3 regions of the Herbiconiux sp. FW305-C-125 genome follow, and region 3 is predicted to be linked to each of the others. Evidence: predicted binding sites of a transcription regulator. Region 3 holds the regulator's gene; each other region holds the start of a gene.
What was found. The regulator LexA, encoded in region 3, represses DNA repair genes until DNA is damaged. The targets are predictions, from matches to a motif close to TCGAACANNTGTTCGA.

Region 1 (3,273 bases), on a different contig from region 3:
GAGCCGCCACAGCAAGGTCGTCAGTTCGGGCTCCCCGAGCAACTGCAGAGGCAGCCCGTGCAGGAAGCCGGGGGAGCCGCCTTTCGGCACGATGCGGATCAGATCGACGCCCGGCAGTCGGGCTGCCTGATCTGCGGCGAACATCCCGTCGGCGATGCCGACCCGCGCATCCGTCACTCCCAGCTCCGCGAAGCGCTCGAGGAAGGCCAGCGCCGCAGCGTGCTCGCCACCGTAGAAACGGGCGGCTCCGCGCACGGCCAAGGCACAGCTGCCCGCTCGCACGACCTGCACGTTCGGGCTCATCTCCTCGAGGGCGCCGATCAGCGGTTCGAAGGCGCGGTCGACCCGCACGGGGTCGTAGACCAGGTCGAGCAGTCGCGGACTCCTGGCCTGGGCCTCGCGCAGCCGCAACCCCCGCCGCACCCCGTCAGCACGCGCTGCGGCCGAACAGGCGAACACCCGGCCCTTCTCGATCACCGCGATGCTCCGCTCGGGCGAGACCCCCTCGGCCTCGGCGCTCGCCACCACCGGCCAGTCGGGGCACCACACCACCATCGTGCGCACCGGCACCGGCCCGGTCATCCCGCCACCCCCTGCAGTCGTCGTGGCCCGGTCGCCTCGAGGCGCTGCCCGTCAGCGCCTCCGGCTTGCTCCAGCACCGGGCGCACGGTGTCGAGTCGGTCCGGCAGCCAGAGCCGAGCCCGACGGGGTCGTCCCGACCCCACCCGCGCCGTCGCTGAGACCATTACCTGACGCCCCGCGAGGTGCCCGTGCCCGCGCCCGATGCCCGCCCAGGAACTCTCGGTGATGCGCAACGTCGCCTCACTCTGCGGCCAGTCACCGAGCACGATGAGCGTCGCTTCGCGCTGACGGATGCGTGCCTGCAGCCGGGCGATCGCGGCGTCGGGCACCCGGCGTGGCGGCCGCGTCACCACCACACCCACCACGTCGGCCATCGCCGCCGTGACAGTGAGCCACTCCTCGCCCGGATGCGGCACGAGGGCCAGTCGCCCCAGATCGATGCCGAAGTGCGCCGCCGCTTCCACCCCGAAATCGGGCAGGCCGACCACCCCGCACCACACCCCGTCGGAGGAGGGCCCCGCCATCATCGCCATGACGAGCGCGGTGGAGCGCTCGACCGAATAGGCGGCCCCGGAACGGAGGGAACCGCCGGGCAGCAGAGCCGTCAACGCCGGGTGCGTGCGCACGCTCCGGGTGTCGAGCTTCGTGGCCTGCATCTGCTGGATGCGTGACTGCAGCGCACGGATCTCCTCGCCCGCCGGAGCGGGGGAGTCGATGGTGAGTGCGGCATCCGTCATGCCCTCATGTTCGAATATATGTTCGAATAAGTCAATCCGGTTGTGTCAGCCTGTGGAGAGCCGGATTTCTCTCCACAACCTTCGCCCTTCACCGCCCGGTGTCGGCGCCGTGGCCTAGGGTCGAAACCATGACCAGCACGACAGTACCGACCCCCTCCGACACCCGACAGCCCACGGCCATCGATGCCATCGCCGAACGCTGGGTCGACACCGTGGTCGAGCTCGAGCCGGTGCTCGGCACCTACATCGGGCGCACCGAGGTGAACGATCGCTACGGCGACCTCTCACCCGAGGGTCACGAGCGCTATCTCGCCGCCGTGAAGTCGGTGCTGGCCGAGCTGGCCGCCGCCACGCCGGTCGACGAGGTCGACGAGGTCACGAAGACCGATCTGCGCAACGAGCTCGAACTCACCGTGGCGAGTTCGGAGGCCGGTCTGCAGCTGCGCGACCTCAACGTCATCGACTCGCCGAGTCAGCACATCCGCGAGGTCTACGACCTCATGCCCACCGCAACGGTTGACGACTGGTCGGTGGTCGCGAAGCGCCTCTCCGCGGTCGAAGAGGCCGTCGACGGCTACATCGTGACCTTGCGGGAGGGGATGCGTCGCGGCACCGTGCCGGCCCGCCGCCAGGTGGTCGAGGTGCTGGCCCAGGTGCGTAAGAACTCCGGCCCCGGGAGCTTCTTCACCGAGTTCGCGGGCGGAGCCCGGGTGATCGCCGAGACCGAGACCGAGGCGGAGACCGGAGCGGGTGGTGCGCCGAGCGAGCTGCCCGCCGCCCTGCACGCCGATCTCGAACGCGCGGCGGAGACCGCGAGCGAGGCGTACTCGAAGCTCGCCCAGTTCCTCGAGAACGAGCTCGCCCCGGTCGCGAGCACGCGCGACGCGGTGGGCCGGGAGCTCTACGCGCTGCAGTCGCGCCGCTTCCTCGGGGCCACCATCGACCTCGACGAGACCTACGAGTGGGGCATCGAAGAGCTCGGCCGCGTGGTGCGCGAGCAGGAGGCCATCGCCGAGGAGATCAAGCCGGGCGCATCCGTGGCCGAGGCCATCGCCTTCCTCGATGCCGATCCGAGCCGTAAATTGCACGGTACGGATGCGTTGCAGGCCTGGATGCAGGCCACCAGCGACCGTGCGGTGGCCGAGCTCGGCACGACCCACTTCGACATCCCGACCGAGATCCGCGCCCTGGAGTGCATGATCGCGCCGACCCACGAGGGCGGCATCTACTACACCGGCCCGACCGACGACTTCTCGCGCCCGGGTCGCATGTGGTGGTCGGTGCCCGATGGGGTCACCGAGTTCGACACCTGGCGCGAGCTGACCACGGTCTATCACGAGGGCGTCCCCGGTCACCACCTGCAGATCGGCCAGGCCGTCTACAACCGGGCGAAGCTCAACACCTGGCGTCGTCAGCTCGCCGGCACGAGCGGTCACGCCGAGGGGTGGGCGCTCTATGCCGAGCGCCTGATGGAGGAGCTCGGCTACCTCGACGACCCGGCCGATCGGCTGGGCATGCTCGACGGGCAGCGCATGCGTGCCGCCCGCGTCGTACTCGACATCGGTGTGCATCTGCAGAAGCCACGGCTCGACGGCACCGGCACCTGGGATGCGGAGTACGCCCTGGAGTTCATGCGGCAGAACGTGAACATGGATGACGCGTTCATCCGGTTCGAGGTCAACCGCTATCTCGGCTGGCCCGGGCAGGCTCCTTCCTACAAGGTCGGCCAGCGCATCTGGGAGGAATTGCGTGACACGCTGCGTGCGCGCGAGAAGGAGGCCTTCTCGTCGAAGGAGTTCCACCGGCGCGCTCTCGACCTCGGTGGTGTGGGGCTCGACACCCTTCGCTCGGCGCTCCTGAAGGAGTAGGTGGCATGCGCCCCTCCCGTTCTCCCTACGAACTGACCGTCGGTTCGGCGCTCGACGACCTGCATCCGGTGCTGCGGCGGTACTTC
Region 2 (3,273 bases), 180 kb from region 3:
CGAGCTGCTGAACAGCACCGGCAACGAGGTGACGCGCTCCGGCAACGGGCGCGATCGCGATTGGTTGCGCCCGGTCGTCCCCGACGGCGACGAGCGTGCGGCGGGCGAGGTGTTCGGCTTCGGCGGTGGCGGGGCAGCCCTGCGTGCCAGTGCGCTGGAGGACGTGGGCTTGTTCGACGAGAGCCTGTTCATGTACTACGAGGACACCGAGCTCTCGTGGCGGCTCCGTCGTGCGGGTGGCAGCGTCCGCTACGCTCCGAGCGCGACTGCTCATCATCGGCATGCCGCATCGTCGGGCACGGGCAGTGCGCTCTTCCGCTCGATGAACGAGCGCAATCGGATGCTCGTCGCCCTCCGGCACGCTCCCGCCGACGTGGCAGCGCGGGCCGTCGTACGCACGGCCGCGGGAACAGCCCGGGCGGTGCTGGCCGCGGTGCGCTCTCCTGGATCGTCAACGGGCGAGGAGGCCCGGCGGCGTCTCGGCTCTTTCGCCGCTGCTCTCCGGCTCGCACCCGCGAACCTGGCTGAACGGCGCCGCATCGAGCGGGCGGCGCGTCGTTCTCGTCATGCGATCGCATCGATGCTCGTCGACGACTGATCGCGCCCGCCTGATCACCCCCTAGCCCGTACGTGCACCGGCGGGGGGGTGGGGTTCCGATTGTTGACTGGCTGCCGCGCGCTTCGCGCTTGCCCTCGATGTGTCGTGGTTGCGTTACCGATCGCGCGCTGGATTAGGCGGCTGGCTGGTTGATGGTGCGTCGTCGGGTGGTCGGGATGGGGGTTTGGGTGATGTCGATCCACCTGGGTGGTATGAGGTGGGGGACGCCTTTGTGCATGACCAGCTTCCACGCCGCACGGTGGAGGTGGGAGTGGTGGAAGTGACACAGCAGGACGCCGTTGTCGATGTCGGTTCGGCCCGGCGGGTGATCGTCGTTCTCCCATGCGTCGACGTGGTGGGTTTCGCAGAACGAGGGTGGCCGGTCGCAGGTGGGGGCGATGCAGCCGCCGTCGCGGGCTGCGAGGGCCCGGTTCTGCGCCGGGGTGAAGAACCTTTTCATCTTCCCCTGGTGAAGGACTTCGCCCCGGTCACCGAACACCGTCACCGCCGTAGGGGACGAGCAGCGCATCTGCGCGACCGTCGACGCCGGGATCGGGGCGTCGATCCCGTCGATCCACCCCACACCCCGGCCGGCTTCGAGGTCGTCGAGAGTGATATGCACGTTCAGGGTGGTGGTGGCGCCGTTCAGGCGGGGCATGTCCGGTGCTCCGGCGGCGCGCGCGATCAACTCGGTGACGGTGTCGGCGTTCTTCTGCGCCTGACTCCGCATGTCGGTCATGATCATGTCGGCGATGGCTTCCTCGTCGGTGAGGAACCGGGGCCCGGTGACGCGGGGGCTTTGCATCGCCTGGATGCTCGCCAACCAGATTCCGCCCTGTTCCGGGGTCAAAGCGAACTTGCCCCGGATCATCCCATCCGGAGCTTGCGCGATCGTGAGGGACCGTTGGGCTTGCAGCACCTCGTCGCGGGGTTCGGCGCCGTCGGGGTCGATCACCTCGCGGAGGTGGATGGCCAGCTTGTGGGTCTCGTCGGTGGTGAGGTGTAACGCGACCGTCTCGTCGACGAGGGTCTGCTCAGCGCCGGCCACAACGTCAGGGGCGCATCCCCGAGTGGCCAGCGCACCGCACTCCTTCACGATCACCGCCGCCGCCTCTACACTCACCGTGCCGTCATCCAGGGCTGCTCCGACGGTGGGGAAGGGTGCGGGGCCTTCCCCGCCGCCGAGGAGCATCACTCCCCGCAGGCGCTGCCCGAGCTCCAGCCGCGCCTTACACTCCCGCGCCGACGCCCCGGTCACGTTCGCGACGAGTTTCACCGGGCTGGTGAAGTTCAACGACCGGCTGAGCCCCTCATCCCCGAGCTCACTCCGCGACCGCACCGCCACCTCACCCGCAACCCGAACCTGGGCCCCCGACACCACCCGCCCGACGGCCTCGAACGCGGCCATCAGCTCCAGCAGCTCCTCGTCAGAGACCCCACCCAGCCCTACCCCGACCGCGCCCGCGACATCACGGAGATCGGTCGCGATCTCACGGAGTCGAGCAGCTGAAGTCATACTGATATTCTATCATCAATCAATGACGAACGCTCAAACAATCGAACATCCATTCACCCACCCAGCCACGTCCATCGAGGGCAAGCGCGAAGCGCGCGGCAGCCCCCGCTCCGCGTCCAGAAACCCAGACACCCAGACGCTCAGACACACAGACACCCTCGCTATGCTTGACCCTGCCTTTCCGCCGCCCCCAGCGCAGCCGATACGCACCCCCGCCCCGACCTCAAGGATCACTCAGTGAGCCATCAGATCCCCGTCCTCCTCGACGCGACTTCACTGCCGCCGTCCTGGGGCGGGGTAGCACGATACATCGAGGGGCTACTCACAGGTCTCGACGAGCTCGGCGTGGCCGTCCACGTCGTCGCGAAGCCCGCAGACGTCGACCGTCTGCGCAGCGCCGCACCGGGCCACCGCTACCACTCCGCCCCCGCCTCGGTCGCAAGGCGCCCCGTGCGCTTCGCCTGGGAGCAATCCGGTCTTCCGCGCCTGGCCCGCCGCCTCGGCGTCACCGCCATCCACTCGCCGCACTACACCTTCCCACTGACCACGTCACGTGCCCGAGTGGTGACCCTCCACGACGCCACCTTCTTCACCGATCCGGCGGTGCACTCACGACTGAAGCGCACCTTCTTCTCGACATGGATCCGTCGTGCCGCCCGCTCCGCCGCCGCGCTCGTCACTCCCAGCCGCGCCACCGCCGACGCCGTACGCAGCGCCGTTGCCGTGCGGCCACCGATCGCCGTGGCCTATCTGGGCGTCGACCCGGCCGTCTTCACCCGCCCCAGCCAGGAGTCGGTCGATCACTTCGCCGCCACGCACGATCTCGACGCGTCCACCGGCTGGATCGCCTTCCTCGGCACCATCGAGCCCCGAAAGAACGTGCCCGCCCTGCTGCGGGCCCATGCGACGCTGCGGGCGGATCGCGAGTCTCGCGGCCTCGACACCCCCGCACTGGTGCTCTCGGGGGCACGCGGCTGGGACGACGAGGCGGCACGGATGCTCGACCGGGCAGCCGCGAGCGACGGTGTCGCCGAAGCCGGCTACCTCCCGCTCGACGAACTCGCCGCGTTCTTGGGCGGATCCGTGCTCGTGGCCTACCCCTCACTCGGCGAGGGCTTCGGATTGCCCGTGCTCGAAGCCATGTCCTGCGGCGCGACGG
Region 3 (3,273 bases):
GATCTCGAAATCGGCGTCGCGCTCCCCCGCGATCCAGCGGGTGCCGGTGGCCGACGCGATGATGGAGTGCATGGAATAGGTGGGCGGGAAGCCGAGCACCGACCGGCCCGGGCCGCCGAAGGCCATGAGGATCTGCTGCAGCACCTCGTTGGAACCGTTGGCCGCCCAGATGTTCTCACGGATGAGCCCGTTGCCGAGGTACACGGCGAGGGAGTCGCGCAGGGCGGTGAACTCGCGGTCGGGGTAGCGGTTGACCGTGAGCAGCTCGCGCGCGATGGCCTCGATGATGTCGCGGGCGACGTCTTCGGGAATGGGGTGCGTGTTCTCGTTGACGTTGAGCTCGACCGGAAGGTGCAGGTGGGGAGCGCCGTAGGGCTCGAGACCGCGCAGGTCGTCTCGGATGGGCAGCTCGTCGAGGGAAGTCACCCGAAATATTCTACGGGCCCGCGCGCGCCGCCTCCGCGCCCGGTCGATCGGTCTCAGTCGGCGAGGTCGGCCGGGATGGCGATGCGCTGGCCGGGCTGAACCGCCGACTCGTGCAGCTGGTTGAGGCTCATGATTTCGGCGATGACGTCGCGCGGGTCGGCCTCGGGTGCGATGGTCTCGGCGATGCCCCACAGGCTCTGACCGGCCTGCACCGTGAGGTAGTCGAAGTCGGCGGTGCCGGCGCTCCCGGTGGCGATGGCGGAGCCGCCGCTGAACATGGCGAGCAGGCCGAGTACGGCGATGACGGGCAGTGTGATGACCACGGCGAGCACCTTGCGGCCGCGCGCCGTGATGCGCAGGCGCGTGGACGGAGCAGTGGTAACCAGGCGGGGTGCTGCAATGCTCATGATTTCCTCCGGGTACGAAGTTATGTTCCGAATGTATATTCGATTTTCGGTCTCGTCAAGTCGAAATCAAGGCCTGCGTCCGCGACACACTCGAATTCATGTACGTTTCCGAGCAGTTCTCGGATACAGTTTCGATCGACAGGAGAACTCAATCACCAGCCACCGACATTGAGACGGGGCGGGACATCCGGAGCATCCAGAAAGCAGGTAGACGTGGCGAACGACGCGGGCCGCACCCGGCGGCGCAAGAGCCTCAGCGACAAGCAGCTCGCCATCCTCGACGTCATCCAGCGCTCGGTCGTGGCGCGCGGGTACCCGCCGAGCATGCGCGAGATCGGCGACGCCGTCGGGCTCTCCTCACTCTCGAGCGTGACGCACCAGCTGAACCAGCTCGAGCTCAGCGGCTACCTCCGGCGCGACCCGAACCGTCCGCGGGCGATGGAGGTGCTGATCGACATCCCGGGGTCGGATGCGAATCCCGGGCCCGACATCGACTCCGCACCGCCCGTGGGCGACGCGACCCTGGTGCCACTCGTCGGCCGCATCGCGGCGGGCATCCCGATCACCGCAGAGCAGCAGGTCGACGAGGTCTTCCCTCTCCCCCGGCAGCTCGTGGGCAACGGCGACCTGTTCATGCTGAAGGTGGTCGGCGAGTCGATGATCGATGCCGCCATCTGTGACGGCGACTGGGTGGTGGTGCGGCAGCAGGCCACCGCCGAGAACGGCGACATCGTGGCCGCCATGCTCGACGAGGAGGCCACCGTCAAGGTGTTCCGGCAGCGCGACGGCCACACCTGGCTGCTCCCCCGCAACAGCAACTTCGAGCCGATCCTCGGCGACTACGCCACCGTGCTCGGCAAAGTGGTCGCGGTGCTCCGCGCCGTCTGAGCCGCGGGCCCTTCAGAGACGCGAACGTCGCGCCATCCGCGCCGCCAGGGCGGCCGGATGGCGCGACGTTTGCGTTGTCGAGCGACTACGCGGAGGTGGCGACGCGCTCGCGCACGGCGCGGGTGGCGGCCAGCACGTTGCGCAGCGACGCGACCGTCTCGTCGTAGCCGCGGGTCTTGAGCCCGCAGTCGGGGTTCACCCAGACCTGGCGCTCCGGGATTCCGGCGAGCGCCTTCTCCAGGAGTTCGGTGACCTCCTCGACCGAGGGCACGCGCGGCGAGTGGATGTCGTAGACCCCGGGGCCGACGCCGTGGTCGAAGCCGCTCGACTCGATGTCGTGCACGACCTCCATGCGCGAGCGGGCCGCCTCGATGGAGGTCACGTCGGCGTCGAGGTTGCGGATCGCGTCGATCACGACGCCGAACTCCGAGTAACAGAGGTGCGTGTGGATCTGCGTCGCCGCCCCGACCCCCGACGTCGCCAGCTTGAACGCCCCGACCGACCAGTCGAGGTAGGCGGGCTGGTCGCGCTTCTTGAGCGGCAGCAGTTCGCGGAGCGCGGGCTCGTCGACCTGCACGATGCCGATGCCGGCCTCCTCGAGGTCGTGGATCTCGTCCCGGAGAGCGAAGGCGACCTGCCGCGCGGTCTCGCCGAGCGGCTGGTCGTCGCGCACGAACGACCAGGCGAGGATGGTGACCGGGCCGGTGAGCATCCCCTTCACCGGCTTGGCGGTCAGGCTCTGGGTGAACACCGACCAGTCGACCGTGATGGGAGCCGGCCGGGACACGTCACCCCAGAGGATCGAGGGCCGAGTGCAACGGCTGCCGTAGGACTGCACCCAACCGTGCTCGGTCACCGCGAAACCGTCGAGGTGCTCGGCGAAGTACTGCACCATGTCGTTGCGCTCCGGCTCGCCGTGCACCAGCACGTCGAGCCCGATCTCCTCCTGCAGCTGCACCACGCGGCGGATCTCGTCGCGCATCAGTGCCGTGTAGTCCTCCTGCGTGAGCTCGCCCTTCAGCAGGCGGGCGCGGGCGCGACGGATGTCGCCGGTCTGCGGGAACGACCCGATCGTGGTGGTGGGGAGCAGGGGCAGGCCGAGCGCCGCATCCTGAGCCGCGAGGCGGTCGGCGTAGCTGTCGCGGGTGAAGTCGCCACCCGTCAGAGCCGCCTCCCGGGCACGCACCGCTCCGTCGCGCACACCGGGTGCGGCGAGGCGATCGGCGAGCGCCGCGGTCGCCGCCGCGAGCTCGTCCTCGATCGCGACGCGGCCGCCGCTCAGGCCGTGCGCGAGCGTGGCGATCTGCTGCACCTTCTGGTCGGCGAAGGCGAGCCAGGAGACCAGGCGCGGGTCGAGCTTCGACTCGTCGGCGACGTCGTGCGGCAGGTGGAAGAGCGAGGTCGACGACGACACCGACACGTTGAAGGTGAACGCCCCCAGCGCCTCGAGCTTCGCGTAGGCGCCCGCGAGATCGCCGCGCCAGATGTTGTGACCGTCGATCACGCCGCCCACCAGCACGGTCTCGCCGAGGTGGCCGAGCGCGGGGTCGAG

Region 1: a site for LexA is predicted at 1,330-1,345, ahead of imuA' (DnaE2-dependent mutagenesis accessory factor ImuA'). Genes of this name have one in related genera too.
Region 2: a site for LexA is predicted at 2,156-2,171, ahead of AC3WLB_RS11485 (HNH endonuclease signature motif containing protein). Genes of this name have one in related genera too.

Annotation. Positions count from the first base shown of each region.
Region 1 covers NZ_JBYSYO010000002.1:325,365-328,637, reverse strand. The annotation lists gene AC3WLB_RS08940 (DNA polymerase Y family protein) at 1-582, opposite strand, end outside; gene imuA' (DnaE2-dependent mutagenesis accessory factor ImuA') at 579-1,319, opposite strand; gene AC3WLB_RS08930 (DUF885 domain-containing protein) at 1,448-3,187, shown strand; gene AC3WLB_RS08925 (DUF4166 domain-containing protein) at 3,193-3,273, shown strand, end outside.
Region 2 covers NZ_JBYSYO010000003.1:243,711-246,983, forward strand. The annotation lists gene AC3WLB_RS11480 (glycosyltransferase family 2 protein) at 1-598, shown strand, start outside; gene AC3WLB_RS11485 (HNH endonuclease signature motif containing protein) at 732-2,114, opposite strand; gene AC3WLB_RS11490 (glycosyltransferase family 4 protein) at 2,352-3,273, shown strand, end outside.
Region 3 covers NZ_JBYSYO010000003.1:61,315-64,587, forward strand. The annotation lists gene AC3WLB_RS10620 (histidinol-phosphate transaminase) at 1-426, opposite strand, end outside; gene AC3WLB_RS10625 (LysM peptidoglycan-binding domain-containing protein) at 480-833, opposite strand; gene lexA (transcriptional repressor LexA) at 1,047-1,721, shown strand; gene metE (5-methyltetrahydropteroyltriglutamate--homocysteine S-methyltransferase) at 1,807-3,273, opposite strand, start outside.